2 regions of the Paenarthrobacter sp. NEAU-H11 genome follow, and region 2 is predicted to be linked to the other one. Evidence: riboswitches for the same ligand, from Rfam matches in the RefSeq annotation. Region 2 holds a riboswitch; the other holds the start of a gene.
What was found. Region 2 has a riboswitch for glycine ahead of gcvP (aminomethyl-transferring glycine dehydrogenase). Riboswitches for the same ligand answer to the same signal wherever they lie in the genome.
Positions count from the first base shown of each region.

Region 1: another riboswitch for glycine. It lies ahead of gcvP (aminomethyl-transferring glycine dehydrogenase); the one in region 2 lies ahead of gcvP (aminomethyl-transferring glycine dehydrogenase).

Region 1 covers NZ_JBNZGA010000003.1:4,158-13,655, reverse strand. The annotation lists gene ACQ3DC_RS04810 (amidohydrolase family protein) at 172-1,659, shown strand; gene ACQ3DC_RS04805 (amidohydrolase family protein) at 1,845-3,182, shown strand; gene ACQ3DC_RS04800 (ornithine cyclodeaminase family protein) at 3,267-4,253, shown strand; gene ACQ3DC_RS04795 (GntR family transcriptional regulator) at 4,296-4,964, shown strand; gene ACQ3DC_RS04790 (VOC family protein) at 4,997-5,356, opposite strand; gene ACQ3DC_RS04785 (hypothetical protein) at 5,438-5,737, shown strand; glycine riboswitch at 5,905-6,002, shown strand; glycine riboswitch at 6,004-6,111, shown strand; gene gcvP (aminomethyl-transferring glycine dehydrogenase) at 6,163-9,015, shown strand; gene gcvT (glycine cleavage system aminomethyltransferase GcvT) at 9,026-9,498, shown strand, end outside.
Region 2 covers NZ_JBNZGA010000024.1:29,976-39,473, forward strand. The annotation lists gene ACQ3DC_RS20370 (APC family permease) at 1-1,003, opposite strand, end outside; gene ACQ3DC_RS20375 (Dps family protein) at 1,225-1,704, shown strand; gene ACQ3DC_RS20380 (MFS transporter) at 1,807-3,384, opposite strand; gene ACQ3DC_RS20385 (TetR/AcrR family transcriptional regulator) at 3,457-3,996, shown strand; glycine riboswitch at 4,089-4,187, shown strand; gene gcvP (aminomethyl-transferring glycine dehydrogenase) at 4,367-7,276, shown strand; gene gcvT (glycine cleavage system aminomethyltransferase GcvT) at 7,288-8,448, shown strand; partial or broken gene ACQ3DC_RS20400 (L-serine ammonia-lyase) at 8,670-9,498, shown strand, end outside.

The sequences.
Region 1 (9,498 bases), on a different contig from region 2:
GACGCAGGCCTTTCGAGGGGGAACGGGGAGGAGCGAGCGATATACAGCCCAGGTTTCGGGAATGTCGCTCTGGTATACCAAAAGACTGTATACTCGTACCCAGTGAGAGGCAAGTCACATTTTTGTAGGCGCCCGGAACCCACGCCCGGCGCCCAGGTGCAAGGAGGCACGATGTACACGAAAATCTCCGCCCGGTACGTTCTGGGTTTTGATGGAAAACAGCACACCCTCATTGAGCACGGCGAAGTCGTGTTCGAAGGTGCTGTCATCGTCTTTGTCGGCCGCGGCTATGACGGTCCCGTGGATGAGGAACGCGACTACGGCAAGAGCCTGGTCATCCCCGGACTGATTGACCTGGATGCGCTCGCCGACATCGACCACCTCATCCTCGACTCGTGGCCTTCGCCTGAAGTTGCCGCCGGCCACTTGTGGTCCGAGAACTACTTTGCCAACAACCGCCGGGATGTGTTCAGCCCGGCTGAACGCGCCAAGGTGCGGGAGTTCGCGCTGGCGCAACTGGCACTGCACGGCATTACCACCTATATGCCGATTGCCTCGGAGATCCACAGCTCCTGGGCCGAAGGGCTCGATGAACTGGTGGACATGGCGCGGACCAGCCGTCGGATCGGACTCCGGGGCTACCTCGGGCCGGCCTACCGGTCGGGGGTCCACGTCACCACTGCGGCGGGGGACCGCGAAGTCCACTTCGATGAGGCCCGCGGGGTTGCCGGGCTGCAGGACGCACAGGATTTCCTGGACTTCGCGGCTGACCTCGCGGACCCGCTTATCACGGGCGTCCTGCTCCCGTGCCGGATTGAGACCTTGTCCGAAAACCTCATGCGGGAGACTGCCCGGATTGCCCGTGAGCGGGACGCCCTCGTGCGGCTGCACTGTCTGCAATCTCCCCTGGAAGACGGGCTGTTGCTGCGCTCTGCCGGGCGCAGCGTGCTGGAACTTCTGGAATCCACGGGCCTTTTCGGCACCCGCCTCCTCATTCCTCACGGCGTGGTGATTGACGCCAGGAATCCTGCTGCGGCGGCCGCCGGAGGCCCGTTGGACCTGCTGGCCAGGCACGGCGTCAGCATTGTCCACTGCCCCTTGACGTCCTTCCGCTACCAGAAGCAGCTTGTGTCATTCGACCGTTTCCGCGAGGCCGGCGTCAATCTCTGCCTGGGCACCGATTCCTTCCCTCCGGACCTGGTTCGGGGCATCGACGTGGGGATGCACCTGACCCGGCTGGTCGAGGAAAGGCCCGACGCAGGCGCCCTGGCTGACTACTTCGACGCCGCCACCCTCGGCGGGGCCACGGCCCTTGGGCGGCCGGACCTGGGAAGGCTTGCGCCCGGTATGCAGGCGGACATTACGGTAGTCTCGCTGGCCGGCTTCGCAGATGGTGTCGTCGAGGACCCGCTGCGCACACTCGTGCTGAACGGCACGGCCCGCCAGGTGACCGATACCTTCGTGGCCGGGCGTGCCGTCGTCGTCGACGGCACGCTGCCCGGCCTGGACCTCGAGTCCCTGCGGGCCGAGGGGCAGCAACTGTTCGACCGGATGCGGGCAGCCTACTCCGAGCGGGACAGCCGGCGCCGGGACCCTGATGAGCTGTTTCCGCCCACGTATCCGCCAGCGGACATCGTCGCTCCGGCAGGCGTTTCCTAACCTGGCTCCGGCAATTCGCATTCCCGCCCACGCTAGTCCTTGGTATACCAGTGGGGCTATTGTGAACGCATTCGGGGCCACCAGTACGTAGGGGGCGAAGCTCGACCGCCCCCGCCAATCGCTTGACATTGACCCGTCCACGGACCCCGCGCTTCCGCCGCAGGGCTCATCCCTTTGGAGAAACCATGTGCCTGCACGACCACACCCCCGCCGCCCTCCCTTCCCCGGCCGTTCCGCGCCGCGGGATCCTCGCCGGAGCAGCCGCCCTCGCCGGGATCTCGGTGGCCAGCCTTGCCGCCCAGCTGGGAAATGCCCCGGCGGCGAAAGCGGAGGGCAACACGGCAGGCCCCGGCCGCCGTGGGCGTCCCGCTTCGCCGCCGCCGATGATCATCGAAGGCGGCACCATCGTGGATCCCCAGACCGGCGACGCTGTCTATGACGGCGTCCTGGTGCTGGAAGGAGGAAAGGTCAGTGCGGTCGGTACCCGGGAGGAAACGCGACGTGCAGTGGCCGCGCTTGCCGGGCGGGCACACGTGGTGGACGCCTCCGGCCGCTGGGTCATTCCAGGACTCATCGACGTGCATGTCCATGCGAACGCGCTGTCGGATGCGCGCGCCATTCTGCAGGGCGGAGCAACCAGCGTCAGGAGCGGCTCGAGCAGCTTTTACCAGGACGTCGCCTTGGCCGCCCTGCCTGCCTGGGCCGCCGGAGCCTCGCCCCGGATGAGCCCTGCCGGGCTGTTCGTCTCACCCGAGCTGGGGGACTCGCTCCTCGCCGACCCTGACCTTGCACCCCTTGCCTCCCTGGCTGGCGGAGTCAGGGAAACGGGCGATCTCGCCTACCTCACGCGCGTGAACCTGAACCGCGGCGCGCAGGTGATTAAGACAAGGGCCAACCCCCGGGCGGGCCTGCCGGAGCAGGATCCCCGTGAGCTGGTCTACAACTACGATCAGCTCTCCGCCGTGGTCAAGGCGGCAGGCAAAGCGGGTGTGCTGTGCCATGCCTACAGTGCCGAAGGGATAGACGGCGCGGTCCGGGCAGGGGTGCGCAGCATCGAGCACGGAGTCTTCGTCACCGAAGAGACCATCTCCCGGATGTCCAGGCAGGGGACGTACTTCACACCCACCATGGATGCCATCACCAGCATGGCGGGTTCGTCCAACCCAATCCTTGCCGCCCGGGGCAAGGAGTACACACCCATCATCAAAGCAGCCGTGAAAGCCGCCCATGATGCCGGCGTGACCGTCGTTGCGGGGACGGACTCGTTCGGATCCGACGTGACTCCGATCGGCACGGAAGTCCGCCTGTTGAGTGAGGCCGGGCTTTCCCCCCTGGAAGCCCTGAGGGCCGCCACGGTCAATGCCGCCGCGCTGCTGGGCTGGAGTGAAAACGCCGGCCGGCTGGTGCCCGGTTCCTTCGCGGACGCCGTCATTGTGGACTCTGATCCCCTGTCCAGCGGCTCTGCCTTGGAAGGAATCCGGGCCGTGGTGGCGCAGGGAGTCCTTGTCAGGAACAGCCTCTGAGCCACCGTGCCTCTCAGGGCGGGGTTTCCCCGCCAACCCTGACCGCCCAAGCTAACGCCCCCTTCCATTCCGAAAGCGACCCCCATGACCCTGATCCTCAAAGCCTCCGAGCTCGAAACCCTGGCCGATATGCCCGGAACCATTGCCGCCGTCGAACGCGTCTTTGCCGGCCTGAGCCGAGGTACCGCTGTCCAGCCCGCGCCGGATTCGCTCCTCCTGCCGTCGTCGGATGCCCGGTTCCTGCCGATGGCGGCGCTGTCCGGGCCGGAGGAGCTGGCATCCGTGAAACTACTGGCGGACATCCCGTCCAACGGTGGGGCCGGCCTGCCCTCGCAGCGGTCCACCATCATGCTCGTAAGCCAGCTGACCGGTGAAACACTGGCCATCCTGGACGGTAAAGTCCCCACCCGGGTCCGTACGGCCGCTGCCAGCGCGGTGGCGACCAAGCTGCTTGCCAGGCCCGGGAGTGCCACCTTGGGGTTGGTGGGGGCGGGGGCCCTGGCGGTGGCACATGTGGAAGCCATGCTGGCCGTCCTGCCGATAAAAAATGTCGTGGTGTGGTCCCGTTCCACTGAGACGGTCGCTGCGTTCTGTGACCGGATTTCCTCATACGGGCTGCACATCACGCGGGCCGCCAGTGTGCAGGAAGTTGTTGAGAACTCGGACGTGCTGTGCACCCTCACGCCAGCGGTTGAGCCGCTGGTCAAGGGGGAGTGGTTCCAGCCCGGACTGCACGTCAACGCCGTCGGATCCCGTCCGCGGCCTGACCACCGGGAGATTGACTCAGCGGGTATGGCGCGGGCGCGGGTCTTCGTGGACAGCCTGGCCACGGCCCAAGCGAAGTCAGGGGGACTGATCGTCCCTGTGGCTGAAGGCGTCATGGGCTTTGACGATGTGGAAGCCGAACTTGGTGACGTGGCGGCCGGGATAAAAGCAGGCCGTCTGGGGGATGAGGACATAACCTTGTTCAATTCGGTGGGTATCGGCCTGCAGGACCTTGCCATCGGGAGGCTCCTGTATGACGCTGCACTCAACCAGGGGGTCGGCACCCGCGTGGAGCTGAATAACTGAGGCAGCCCGGAAGCAGGGCACTGGAACCAACAGGAGGCATCTTTGAGTACCCAGGCGGACGCACCCGCGTCTTCGGCTGATGCTACCCGTGCACGGATCCGGGAGTTGATCATCTCGGGTGACTTCGCGCCCGGTTCACGGCTCAGGGAACGCGAGCTGTCACAGGCCCTGGACGTTTCCCGGGTCCCCGTCCGCGAAGCCCTCCAGCAGCTGGAAGCCGAAGGTTTCATTGACACCTCGCCACGGCGCGGGGCCACCGTCAAGCAGATCACCCTGAGGGACGTCAATGAACTCTTTGATGTCCGGCTCAGCCTCGAGGTCCTCGCCGCGCGGCTCGCCGCCCAGGCCGCCGCCCGGGGTGAGTCCACAGCGCGCCTGCAGCACATGATGGACAAGGCCGAAGAAGCAACCCTGCGCCACGACCACACGGAGATCCCGCTCATCAACACGGCCCTGCACGCGGAGATCGTCTCGATGGGAGGCAACTCGCTGCTGGAGTACTCCATGAAGCCTCTGCTGGGCAGGATGCAGTGGCTCTTCACCCTGACCGGGCATCGTGATCCCCAGGTCCAGTGCGCGGAGCACCTGAGCCTGTGCCGGGCCATCTATGACGGCAAGGCCGAACTTGCGGCAGCGCTGGCGTTCGCCCATGTGGAGCTGGGCCGGGAACCATCACTGCAGGGGCTGGCCGGGCAACTGCCTGAAAACTGACCCGGCCGGAAGTTCAAGGTTCGACGGCGGGGCTACCGCGGACTTTTGTCAACGACGCAGAACCTGTTGCCGTCGGGGTCGGCGAGGACCACGAAATCGGGGTTCTCCGGGTACAGGTCCCAGTCGACGCGCTGGGCGCCGAGTGAAACCAGCCGTTGCACCTCGGCGCCCTGATCGTCCGCATACAGGTCCAGGTGAATGCGCGGGTGCTCCTGGACCGGCGTTTCGCTCAGCATGAGGGCGAGCTGCGCTCCCGGGCCCGAAGCCGGCACTAAGATCACCCAGGTTTCGTCCCCGGGCTCCTGCGGGACGTAGCCGAGGGCGGCGTGCCAAAAGGCGGTTGCGCGGGCGACGTCGTTGACGCCGAGGACGGTGCTGCCTATGGTCAACATCCGCCCAGCCTAAACCCGCTGCCCGGAGCCTGTCTTGCCCCGGAGCCGGACGCCGGGGGCGGCCCGGCTAGACTCGCCTGCATGGGGGACAACAACGCACCTGAAGACCGCAAAACTCCGCCGCCTGCCCGGGTTCTTGCCGCCGTCGTTCCCATCGCTGGCCTTGTGACGGTAGTGGCGGGGTGCCTCGTCGCATGGAGCAACGCGGACGCCAGCTTCGGCTGGTTCGCCTACGCGCCGCTGAGCAACCAGCTTTTCAGCGGCAGCGGCATCGCCTTGGTTACCCAAGGTACACAGATCGGCCTGGCCGTCGCCGTCGTCGGACTGCTCGTCCTGGCGTTCTGGGCGGGGTACCGGCTGGGCAGGGAAGCCTCCCGCTAGAACTTCCGGAAGCTTCCTAATTGCACTGCCTCCGTGCACCTCATGCCTTCGAGCACGTCCGGCGCGTCCCGCCGTCGTAAGCCTGCCTTGGAAAGACGCGAATTTTGCATCCAGCCCCATAACCCGGTAAGGTGTGAGCCGTGTCACCGACCAGTGGCACGTGCTTATGATCTGCGGCGGGAGAGTCCTGCCGGTACGTTCTGCAGGCGCCGTAGGAGCAAATCCTCCCCAGGAATCTCTCAGGCCCACGTACCGCCGCGGCAAGGCAACTCTGGAAAGCAGTCCGGGCAACCGGGCTCACCGACGGTGCAAGTGGCGCCCCGCTGAACAGCAGGGCAACGCAAAACTCTCAGGTCCAATACAGAGCGGGGAGGAACCCGAATCAAAGTGGCACCGGTTGCCACCTGAATTATGGAGTTCCTCTCATGACGGTTCAATCGTCCCCAACCACCTTCGCAGACCGCCATATCGGCGCGCGCCGCCAGTCCGACATCGACACCATGCTCAAGGCCGTCGGCTACGACACCCTTGATGGCCTCGTGGACAGCGCAGTTCCGGATTCCATCCGCCAGGACAAGCCGCTCACCCTTGAGGGCGCCCTCAGCGAAGTGCAGGTCCTCGCCGAGCTCCGCAAGCTGGCCGGCAAGAACAAGACGGCCGTGCAGATGATCGGCCAGGGCTACTACGACACCGTGACGCCGCCGGTGATCCGCCGCAACATCCTTGAAGCCCCCGCCTGGTACACCGCCTACACCCCGTACCAGCCGGAGATTTCCCAGGGCCGGCTCGAGGCGCTGCTGAACTTCCAGACCATGGTCCAGGACCTCACCGCGCTCCCGGTGGCCAACGCCTCCCTCCTCGACGAAGCCACCGCCGTCGCCGAAGCCGTGCTGCTGATGCGCCGCGCCAACAAGTCCAAGACGGCGAAGGACGGCAAGACCGTCCTCGACGCCGACCTCCTGCCGCAGACTATCGCCATCGTGCTGGGCCGTGCCGAAGCCCTGGGCTTTGAGGTGGAAATTGCAGACCTCACCAACGGACTTCCCGACGGCGACATCAACGGCGTCGTCCTGCAGCAGCCCGGCGTCTCCGGCCGCGTCTGGGACCAGTCCGCCGTCATCGCCGAAGCCAAGGACCGCGGCGCCTTGGTCACCGTCGCCGCCGACCTCCTGGCCCTCACCCTCATTACCCCGCCGGGCGAGCAGGGCGCGGACATCGCCGTCGGCTCCACCCAGCGTTTTGGCGTGCCGTTGTTCTTTGGGGGGCCGCACGCCGCCTACATGGCCGTCCGCGACGGCATGGAACGCACCCTCCCCGGCCGCATCGTGGGCGTTTCCAAGGACAACGCCGGCGTCCCGGCCTACCGCCTGGCACTGCAGACCCGCGAGCAGCACATCCGCCGCGAGAAGGCCACGTCCAACATCTGCACCGCGCAGGCGCTGCTGGCCATCGTCTCCTCCTTCTACGCCGTCTACCACGGCCCCGACGGCCTGAAGGCGATCGCCGAGACTGTCCACAACAACGCCCGCGCCCTGGCCGCCACGCTGAAGACCGCCGGCCGCGAACTGGTGTCCGACACCTTCTTCGACACCCTCACGGTCAGTGTTCCCGGCAAGGCCGCCAAGGTGATCACCGCCGCCGAAGCCCGCGGCATCAACCTGCGCCTCATCGACGCGGACACCGTTGGCGTTTCCGTTGATGAAACCACGACGCCGGAGGTCCTCGCCGCGGTTGCCGTCGCCTTTGGCGCCGGTCCGGTTGTGTCCGGTGAGGGCTTCGAGCTGCCCGAATCGGTGCTGCGCACCTCCAGCTACCTGCAGCACCCGGTGTTCAACACGCACCGTTCCGAGACCCAGCTGCTGCGCTACATCCGCCGCCTCTCCGACCGGGACCTGGCACTGGACCGCACCATGATCCCGCTGGGCTCCTGCACCATGAAGCTGAACGCCACCGCCGAGATGGAAGCCATCTCCTGGCCGGAGTTCGCCTCTATCCATCCGTTCGCCCCCGACTCCCAGACCGAGGGCTGGCGCGAACTGATTGCGGGCCTGGAAGCCGACCTCGCCGAAATCACCGGCTACGACCAGGTATCCATCCAGCCCAACGCCGGCTCCCAGGGCGAGCTCGCCGGCCTGCTGGCGATCCGCGGCTACCACCACTCCCGTGGGGACCAGCAGCGCAACGTCTGCCTGATCCCGGCATCGGCGCACGGCACCAACGCCGCCTCCGCCGTGCTCGCGGGCATGAAGGTTGTGGTTGTTGCCACCGCTGCAGACGGCACCATCGACCACGCCGACCTGCAGGCCAAGATCGAGGCCCACAAGGACGTCCTCTCGGCCATCATGATCACGTACCCGTCCACGCACGGCGTGTACGACTCCGATGTCCGCGAGGTGTGCGACGCGATCCACGCCGCCGGCGGCCAGGTGTACGTTGACGGCGCCAACCTGAACGCACTTGTAGGCCTCGCCCAGCCGGGCAAGTTCGGCGGCGACGTCTCCCACCTGAACCTGCACAAGACCTTCTGCATCCCGCACGGCGGCGGCGGACCCGGCGTCGGCCCGGTTGCTGCCAAGGCACACCTGGCACCGTTCATGCCGGGCGACGCGAACAAGGCCGCCCATGAAGCCGGGCATGGCGTCGCGATTTCCGCTTCGCGCTTCGGCTCCGCCGGTGTGCTCCCGATCTCCTGGGCGTACGTGAAGCTGATGGGCGGGCAGGGCCTGACCGAGGCCACCAAGTCCGCGCTCTTGGCTGCGAACTACGTCGCAGCCCGCCTGGACGAGCACTTCCCGGTCCTCTACACCGGTGAAAGCGGCCTCGTTGCGCACGAGTGCATCCTTGACCTGCGCGAGCTGACCGCCCGCACGGGTGTCACGGCCGAGGACGTGGCCAAGCGGCTCATCGACTTCGGCTTCCACGCCCCCACGCTGTCCTTCCCGGTGGCGGGCACCCTGATGGTGGAGCCCACCGAGTCCGAGGACCTCGCGGAGATCGACCGCTTCATCGAAGCCATGATCACCATCCGCAAGGAAATCGACCAGGTGGCCGCCGGCGACTTCACCGTTGAGAAGTCCCCGCTGCGCAACGCACCCCACACGGCCGCCGCCGTCGTCTCCTCTGAATGGGACCGGACGTACCCGCGCGAACAGGCCGCCTTCCCGGTGGCATCGCTCCGGCAGGACAAGTACTTCCCGCCCGTCGGCCGCATCGACGGCGCGGCAGGGGACCGCAACCTGGTCTGCTCCTGCCCGCCTCTTTCCGAGTTTGAGAACTAAGGATTCCGTGATGACTGAGAACTACACCGCGCTCTATGAGCAGCACAAGATTGCCGGCGCATCCTTCACCGACTTCGGCGGCTGGCAGATGCCCCTGAAGTACAACTCCGAGCTGGCCGAACACCACGCTGTCCGCAACGCCGCCGGACTGTTCGACCTCTCCCACATGGGCGAAGTGTGGGTTACCGGCCCGGACGCCGCAGCCTTCCTGGACTACGCCCTGGCCGGCAAGCTGTCCGCGGTTGCCGTGGGCAAGGCCAAGTACTCGCTGATCTGCCAGGAAGACGGCGGCATCATCGACGACCTCATTTCCTACCGGCGGAGTGAAGACAAGTACCTTGTGGTGCCCAACGCCGGCAACGCTGCGGTGGTTGCCGCAGCGCTGGCCGAGCGGGCTGCCGGCTTCGACGTCACCGTAAACGACGTTTCCGCCGAGACCTCCCTCATCGCGGTGCAGGGACCGAACGCCGAGGCCATCCTGCT
Region 2 (9,498 bases):
CGGCGGAGCTGGACAGCACTGCCATGGACATAAGGATGGCGAACGGACCCATGATGGGAGAGGCCAGTGCCGTGAAGATGTTTTCGTGGATCTCGGTGTTGTTCAGGCCGTTGCCGGTATCACCTACGCCGGCGAACATCATGGTGGCGATGCTCACCGTCAGGTAGATCGCCAGGACGATCACGGCGGTCAGGGTTCCGGCCAGTCCTGCCGTCCTCTTGCCGTTGGAGGTTTCCTCATTGACGGTCAGGCAGACGTCCCAGCCCCAGTAGACAAAGATGGACAGTGAGATGCCTGCGGCGATCTGCCCGAAGGTCTCGATCCTGGTGACGTCGAACCACTCCCAGCTGAACGGGATGGCAGTGTCAGAGGCGGACCAGTTGGCGAAGGCCATGCCTACAAAGAGGCCCAGGACAAGCAGCTGGAATCCCACCAGGCTGTACTGGACCAGCTTGGTGGTGTGCAAGCCGCGGTAGCTGACCCAGACGGCCAGGGCCACAAACACAAAGCAGGTCAGCACGTTCAGGGCCTTGTTTGCCGCCAGGTCGGCGAGCTCCGGCGAGCCCGTCAGCTGGGAAAGGAAAAGGTAAAAAAAGTCGACGGCGACTCCCGCGAGGTTGGAGAGCACAATGATGTTGGCCGCCAGCAGGCCCCACCCGCCCATCCAGCCAACCCACGGGCCGAAGGCCTTGGTGACCCAGGTGAAGGTGGTGCCGCTGTCCGGGGAATCGGCGTTGAGTTCCCGGTAGGCAAGGGAGACCAGGATCATGGGGATGAAACCGATCAGGAAGATGACGGGCAGCTGGAGCCCGGCTTCGTTGACCGTGGGGCCAAGGGCGCTGGTCAAGGTGTAGGCGGGGGCGATGGTGGAAATGCCCAGGACGACGACGGCGAGAAGTCCCAGCTGCCCGCCCTTCAGTCCTTTGGGGCTCGTGCCGGCGGCTGCCGGTGAAGGCCTCCCGGAGCCGTAGGCGGATGTGCTGGTGCGGATGGTCTCGGTCATGGCACCACTTTCTGGAGAAGTTGAGACGACGGTCACTATATGAATGGCGTTCATTTAGTATGGAGGGGAGCGCCTCAGGAAGCAAGGAAAATAATGAACGGCGTTCTTTTGTTTCGGTTGTGAGCGATTTAGTAAGCTCACTGAGAAATTCCCCGCGAGCCCTCGGCCGTGCCCGCTGGTGCTGGTAGCGTCGGGCTTACTGGACCAATTGAGGAGGATGCATGAAAGCTTCACCGACACTGACCAACAACCTGCAGGCCGTGCTCGCCGACCTGATTGAACTGCACATCCAGGGCAAGCAGGCACACTGGAATATTGTGGGAACCAACTTCCGCGACCTCCACCTGCAGCTGGATGAGATCGTTGACGCTGCCCGCCAGTTCGCCGACGACACCGCCGAGCGGATGCGGGCCCTCCACGCCCTGCCTGACGGCCGCAGCTCCACCGTGGCCGGGTCCACCAGCCTGGCCCAGTTCCCTGACGGCCTGATCAGCACCAAGGATGCGATCGAGCGGATCGTGGCTGCCCTTGAGGCTGCCGTTGGCACCATGCGCAAGGTTCACGATGAGGTGGATGAAGAGGATCCCACCACCGCGGACCTGCTGCACGAGTTCATCGCCAAGCTGGAGCAGTTCGCCTGGATGGTCAATGCTGAAACCATGAAGCCCACCGCGAGCGTTACGGCGCCGGACTCCAAGTAGCAGCACCCGCGGCGAAGCGGCCTGCCCGGCGCCCGCAGCCGGAGCCACACGCTCCGGCTGCGGGCGCTTTGCTGTCACCGGCGGGGGCGCGCCTTGCGGCCTTCAGCTGGCTGCCTTGGGCACCTTCCGGAGTACGACGGCGGCGAGGACGGCCGCCGTCGCCATCAGTACCAGTCCAATCGCTGCGGTGACGTGCACCCCTGACTCGAAGGCCGAGCCGGCGGCCTGCCGGAGGGTGCTGGCCATGGGGCCCGGCAGGCCGGCTGCCAGGTCCATGGCTCCAGCGAGGGTCTCTCGGGCGTGCGCGGTGCTTTGGGCGGGGGCGGTTTCTGCGAGGCCGGCCGGAAGCCGCAAGTTGTGCTGGTAGGAAGCCGTGAGGATGGAACCCAGCACGGCGGTTCCCAAAACGGCGCCAATTTCGTACCCCGTCTCGGAAATCGCTGCCGCCGCCCCGGACTTTTCCGGCGGCACGCTTCCCAGGATGAGATCGTTGGAGATGGTCTCCGCCGTCCCCACGCCCAGTGCAAGGACCAGCAGCGCGCCGAGGAGCAGCGCGGGCCCGCCCCCGGTGCTTCCGAAAGCCACCATGCTGTAGCCGGCGGCGCTCATGGCGAGTCCTGCCGCCATCACGAAGCCCGGCCGTACTTTCCTCACCGCCGGCACCACGGCAAGGCCCGACACCATGGTGGCCACCAGTGCCGGGACCATGGCCATTCCGGCAGCCGAGGGGGACATGCCCTCAATGAGCTGGAGGTGCTGGGCGAGGAAGAGGATAAAGCCGTTGAATGAAAACAAGGCCAGGATATTGGCAGTGATGGCCATGCTGAACACCCTGTTCCGGAACAGGGGCAGGTCCAGCAGCGGACTGTGCAGCCGCTGCTGCCTGCGTACGAAGGCCGCGCCCATTGCCAGGCCGAGCGCCATGGTTCCGAGGGCTGTGGCACCCGGGCCTTCGGTGGCCAGGTCCTTGATCCCGTAAACCATGGGAACCATGGTGAATAGGGAGAGCAGGATGCTGGGCACGTCCACCTTCCCCGGTGACGGGTCCCTGGACTCCGGGATGAAGGCCGGGCCCAGGGCCAGGAGCGGCAGCATGATGGGCACTGCCACCAGGAGTACGGCTCCCCACCAGAACTGTTCCACCAGCCACCCGCCGAGGATGGGCCCCAGTGCGGCGCCGCCCGAGAATCCGGCGGCCCAGATGGCGATGGCCAACCTCCGCCGGTTGGGGTCCGGGAAGATGTTGCGGATCAGGGACAGCGTGGCGGGCATCAGCATGGCGCCGAAGAAGCCAAGGAAAGCCCTGCCTGCGATGAGCCATCCGGCGCTGGGGGCAAAAGCGGTTGCTGCCGAGACTGCGGCAAAGCCGATGCTGCCGATGACCAGCAGGCGGCGCCGGCCGATCCTGTCGCCCAGGCTTCCCATGGCAACCAGCAGCCCGGCCAACACCAGCGGGTAGGCGTCCACAATCCACAGCAGTTCTACTCCCGAGGTGCGGAGGGCGGCGGCAATGGCAGGCAGGGCGAAGGTCAGGGCTGTGTTGTCCACGGCTACCAGCAGGACCGGGAACATCAGCAGGCCCAGCGCCAGCCAGTCGCGCCAGCTGCCCCCGGGCAGGCCTGGCGCGGGCAATGCGGTTGGAGCCGGGCGGATGGTGCTCTGTTGGGAGGCGGCGGGCATGATCATGCTTTAACTATACCGTCTGGACGGTATAGTTAAGAAACAGCTTCGTGACCATGCATGATGGGAACCATGGCCAGAAAACCCGTTGCGCGAGATGCCGTCCTGGATGCCTTCGAAGAACTCCTGATCGACGTGGGGGAGCGGGCTGCCACCCTGGACGCGGTGGCCAAGCGCGCGGGCGTCTCCAAGGGGGGCCTCCTGTACCACTTCCCCAACAAGGAAGCGCTGATCGCCGCCACCCTTGAACGGCTGGACCGCCTGGCAGGGGAGGACCTCGCCGCCATGGCCTCCGCACCGGAGGGGGCGGCGGCATACTTCATCAAGTCGTCGCTGTGGTCCGATACTCCGATGGACCGCTCCTTTGTGGCCGTGACCCGGCTGGCGGAGGTGGCCCACGAGGAAGCCCGCCGCCGCTTCGCCGCCATCCAGCAGCAATGGCTGGAGCTTATCGGGCAGGACGTGGGCACGCCCATGGCAAAGGCAGTGCTGTACATGGGGGACGGGCTGTACTTCAACGCCATGTGGGAAAGCGGGCCGTCCGGGAAGGCGGGGAGCAGGCAGGCGGACGTGGCGGAACTCCTGTCAGCCGTGGAACGGCTACGGGGCTAGCTGACATTTGCCCCCGGGCCCGCGGCATAGGAGAATTGTGCTGTGTGCGGGCCGTTACCCGTGCGCCAAAGACAACCCAAATGAATAGCCTTTGATCTGCGGCGGGAGAGTTCTGCCAGAAGGTACAAGCAGGCGCCGTAGGAGCAATACCTCCCCAGGAATCTCACAGGCCCATGTACCGCCGCGGCGAGGCACCTCTGGAAAGCAGCACGCCGTCCGCTTTGAGGTCCGCTCCCCGGATCCCTTGACTGACGTGCTCACCGACGGTGCAAGCGGTGCCCGCGTGTTCAGGCAACGCGGAAACTCTCAGGTACAGATACAGAGCGGGGAGGACCCGAATCGATGCGGCGTATCCTGCGCCGCCTTAGTTATGGAGTTCCTCGTGACTGTATCTCCGGCCTCCGCCGTTCCGGCCACTGCCACCCCGGCAACTGCCGAACCCGCTTCTGCCGCCACCTTTGTTGACCGGCACATCGGCGCAAGGCGCAAGGCCGACGTCGAAACCATGCTCAAGGCCGTGGGCTACGACACCGTGGACGCGCTGGTTGATACCGCCGTCCCCAAGGACATCCGGCAGGACTCTGCGCTGGAACTGGCAGGTGCGCTGAGCGAGGTGGAGGCCCTCACTGAGCTCCGCCGGCTGGCCGGCAAGAACAAGACCGCGGTGCAGATGATCGGCCAGGGCTACTACGACACCGTCACGCCGCCGGTGATCCGCCGCAACATCCTCGAGGGCCCGGCGTGGTACACCGCATACACCCCGTACCAGCCGGAGATTTCCCAGGGCCGGCTCGAGGCGCTGCTGAACTTCCAGACCATGGTGCAGGACCTGGTGGGCCTGCCCATCGCCAATGCCTCCCTGCTGGACGAAGCAACGGCCGTGGCCGAGGCCGTGCTGATGATGCGGCGGGCCAATAAGAACGCAGATGCCCGGGACGGCAAGACTGTGCTGGATGCCGACTGCCTGCCGCAGACCATTGCCATCGTGAGGGGACGGGCAGAGGCACTGGGCTTCGAGGTGGAAGTGGCCGACCTTTCCAACGGACTTCCCGACGGCGCCATCAATGGTGTGGTGCTCCAGCAGCCGGGCGCTTCCGGCCGCGTCTTTGACCACGCCGCAGTGATTGCCGACGCCAAGAGCCGCGGGGCGCTGGTGACCGTGGCCGCCGACCTCCTGGCCCTCACCCTCATCACGCCTCCCGGCGAGCAGGGCGCGGACATCGCAGTGGGCTCCGCCCAGCGCTTCGGCGTCCCGCTGTTCTACGGCGGCCCGCACGCGGCCTACATGGCTGTGCAGAAGGGCCTCGAACGCTCCATGCCGGGCCGCCTCGTCGGTGTCTCGAAGGACAACGCCGGCGTTCCCGCCTACCGCCTGGCACTCCAGACCCGCGAGCAGCACATCCGCCGCGAGAAGGCCACGTCCAACATCTGTACCGCCCAGGCGTTGCTGGCCATCGTGGCTTCGATGTACGCCGTGTACCACGGCCCGGAGGGCCTGAAGGCGATCGCCCAGTCAGTACACTCCCACGCGAAGATGCTGGCCGCGTCCCTCAAGGCCGCCGGTTTGGACGTGCTGCACACCAGTTTCTTCGACACCGTCACCGTCTCCGTGCCGGGCAACGCTGCCGGGATCGTCGCTGCCGCCGAAGCCACGGGCATCAACCTGCGCCTCATCGACGCGGACACGGTGGGCTTCTCCGCCGATGAAACGACAACATCAGAAATTGCCGCCGGGGTGCTGAAGGCCTTCGGCGTCCCGGCCGCCGCGGACGGCGAGGGAGAATTCGCGCTGGACGCCGCCGTCGTGCGTTCCTCCGGGTACCTGCAGCACCCGGTGTTCAACACGCACCGTTCCGAGACCCAACTGCTGCGCTACATCAGGAAGCTTTCGGACCGTGACCTTGCGCTGGACCGCACCATGATCCCGCTGGGCTCCTGCACCATGAAGCTGAACGCCACGGCCGAGATGGAGGCCATCTCCTGGCCGGAGTTCGCCTCCATCCACCCCTTCGCCCCGGACTCCCAGACGGAGGGCTGGCGCGAACTGATTGCCGACCTCGAGGCGCAGCTGACCGAGATCACCGGGTACGACCAGGTGTCCATCCAGCCCAACGCCGGCTCCCAGGGCGAGCTCGCCGGCCTGCTGGCGATCCGCGGCTACCACCACTCCCGCGGGGACCAGCAGCGCAACGTCTGCCTGATCCCGGCATCGGCGCACGGCACCAACGCCGCGTCCGCAGTCCTGGCCGGCATGAAGGTGGTTGTGGTGGCCACGGCACCGGACGGAACCATTGACCACACTGACCTGTACGCCAAGATCGAAGCCAACAAGGATGCCCTGTCCTGCATCATGATCACGTACCCGTCCACTCACGGGGTGTACGACGCCGACGTCCGTGAAGTCTGCGACGCCGTCCACGCAGCCGGCGGCCAGGTATACATCGACGGCGCCAACCTCAACGCGCTTGTCGGGCTGGCGCAGCCGGGCAAGTTCGGCGGCGACGTTTCGCACCTGAACCTGCACAAGACCTTCTGCATCCCGCACGGCGGCGGCGGACCCGGCGTCGGCCCGGTTGCTGCCAAGGCCCACCTGGCACCGTTCATGCCCGGCAACGCCGCCACCTGGACCGAAGGCAACGACGTGCCGATCTCGGCGTCAAAGTACGGCTCCGCGGGCGTGCTCCCCATTTCCTGGGCGTACGTGAAGCTGATGGGCGGCCACGGACTCACCGAGGCCACCAAGTCCGCGCTGCTGGCAGCGAACTACGTCGCAGCCCGCCTGAACGATTTCTTCCCGGTCCTCTACACCGGCGAAGGCGGGCTTGTGGCACACGAGTGCATCCTTGACCTGCGCGAGCTCACGGCACGGACCGGGGTCACGGCCGAGGACGTGGCCAAGCGGCTCATCGACTACGGCTTCCACGCCCCCACCCTGGCCTTCCCCGTCGCGGGGACGCTCATGGTGGAGCCCACGGAGTCCGAGGACCTCGGGGAAATCGACCGCTTCATCGAGGCCATGATCGCGATCCGCGCCGAAATCGACCAGGTGGCGGACGGTGACTTCACTGTTGCAGAGAGCCCGCTCCGGAACGCTCCGCACACGGCCGCCGCGGCCATCAGCAGCGACTGGGACCGCGCCTACCCCCGCGAGCAGGCCGTGTTCCCGGTGAAATCGCTTAAGCAGGACAAGTACTTCCCGCCGGTGGGCCGCATCGACGGCGCAGCGGGGGACCGGAACCTGATCTGCTCCTGCCCGCCGCTTTCCGAGTTCGAAAACTAAGGACACGCTCCATGGCTGAGAAGCACACTGCCCTGTACGACGAGCACAAGAAGCTGGGGGCATCCTTCACCGACTTCGGCGGCTGGCAGATGCCGCTCAAGTACAGCTCCGAGCTCGCCGAACACCACGCCGTCCGGAATAGCGCCGGCCTGTTCGACCTCTCGCACATGGGCGAAGTCTGGGTGACCGGGCGGGACGCGGCCGCCTTCCTGGACTACGCGCTGGTGGGAAAGATCTCCGCCATGCCGGTGGGCAAGGCCAAGTACTCTCTGATCTGCAATGAGGACGGCGGCATCATCGACGACCTCATCACGTACCGCCGTCCCGCAACCGCCGGCAGCGCAGAAGGCAGTACCGACCGCTTCCTGGTGGTCCCCAACGCCGGCAACGCCGCAGTGGTGGCTGCTGAGCTTTCCAAGCGGGCTGCCAGGTTCGATGTGGAGGTGAATGACGCCTCCGCCGTGACGTCACTGATCGCCGTCCAAGGCCCCGCGGCGCAGGAACTGCTGCTCCGGCTGGTCCCCGCAGCCCGGCACAGCCAGGTGACGGAACTGAAGTACTATGCCGCCGTCGAGGTTCCGTTCCTGGTGGGCGGCGCCGGACTGGATTTGCTGCTCGCCCGCACCGGCTACACCGGCGAGGACGGGTTTGAGATCTTCGTGTCCAACGACGACGCCACCGGCCTGTGGCAGGCGCTCATCGCCATTGCCGAGGACGGGGAGCTGACCCCCGCCGGGCTGGCCTCACGCGACTCACTCCGGCTTGAGGCAGGCATGCCGCTCTACGGGAATGAGCTCTCCCTGCAGGGCGATCCCTTCGCCGCAGGCCTGGGACCCGTCGTCGCACTGTCCAAGGAAGGCGACTTCGTGGGGAAGGCGGCGCTCGCCGCGAAGAAGGACGCCGGCGCCGGCTCCACCACAGGCCGAAGGCTCGTCGGGCTCAAGGGACTCGGCCGCCGTGCAGGCCGGGCCCACTATCCGGTCCTCAAGGACGGCAAAGTGGTAGGCGAAGTCAGCTCCGGCCAGCCCTCACCCACCCTGGGGTACCCCATTGCCATGGCCTACGTGGACGTTGAGTTCACCGCTGTTGGCACCACCCTGGATATCGACCTGCGAGGTAAGGCAGAGCCGTTCGAAGTCGTCGACCTGCCGTTCTATAAACGCGCCAGGTAGGGCGCCTCCCCGTGGTCACCTTTGGCCCGGTGGGAGCGGCATCCTCCGCGTGCTGCTCCGTGGCTGGCTTCGGGACCGGCGGACCGGACTTTTCACGCGTGCTGGCTCGTTCCTCGCCTCTGACGCACGCTTCCGAAAAGCCCGGCTCCGCCGGCGCTCGTGCCCACGTCGCCTTGGTGACGCTCCACCCACCCATTACACGTCTCGTTAGGAATCCCACCATGGCCGTTGGCGTCTTTGATCTGTTTTCCATTGGGATCGGACCTTCGAGTTCTCATACTGTGGGGCCGATGCGGGCTGCTGCTGTTTTTGCTGAGGAGCTGAAGGCTTCGGGGGTGCTGGCGGGGGTGGCGTCGTTGCGGGTGGATTTGTATGGGTCGTTGGCGGCGACGGGCCACGGGCATGGGACGATGACGGCCATTTTGCTGGGTTTGGAGGGGTTCCATCCGGAGCTGATTTTGCCGGAGGAGGTGGAGGAGCGGCTGGCGGCGATCGCGGAGACGGGGTTGCTGCAGCTGGCCGGTGCGGTGGCGTTGCCGTACGGGGTGAAGGATATGGTGCTGCGGCCGTTGACTGTCCTGCCGCGGCACACGAACGGGATGACGTTCACGGTCTCCGACGCGTCGGGCGAGGTTCTGCATGCGGCGACGTTCTTTTCGGTGGGCGGCGGGTTCATTGTCCGTGAGGGTGAGGAGGACGCGGCCCAGCTGGAGCTGGAGGAGTCCAAGAAGGAGCTGCCGTTGCCGTTCCGGACCGCGGCGGAGTTGCTGGAGCATTGCCGGGAAACGGGGCTGGGCATCAGTGATGTGATGCGGGTGAACGAGGAGGACAGCCGCACCCCGGGGGAGATCCGGGCGGGCCTGCTGCACATCTATTCGGTGATGGAGGGGTGTGTGGCCGCGTCGCTGAAGCGTGAGGGGGTGCTGCCGGGCGGGTTGAAGGTCCGCCGCCGGGCCCCGGACTGGTATGACCGGCTGCGGAAGGAAAGCGCCCGGCCGGCCGGGTCCGAGGACGAAGGCGACGGGGCCGAGTTCCATGATCCGAAGTATT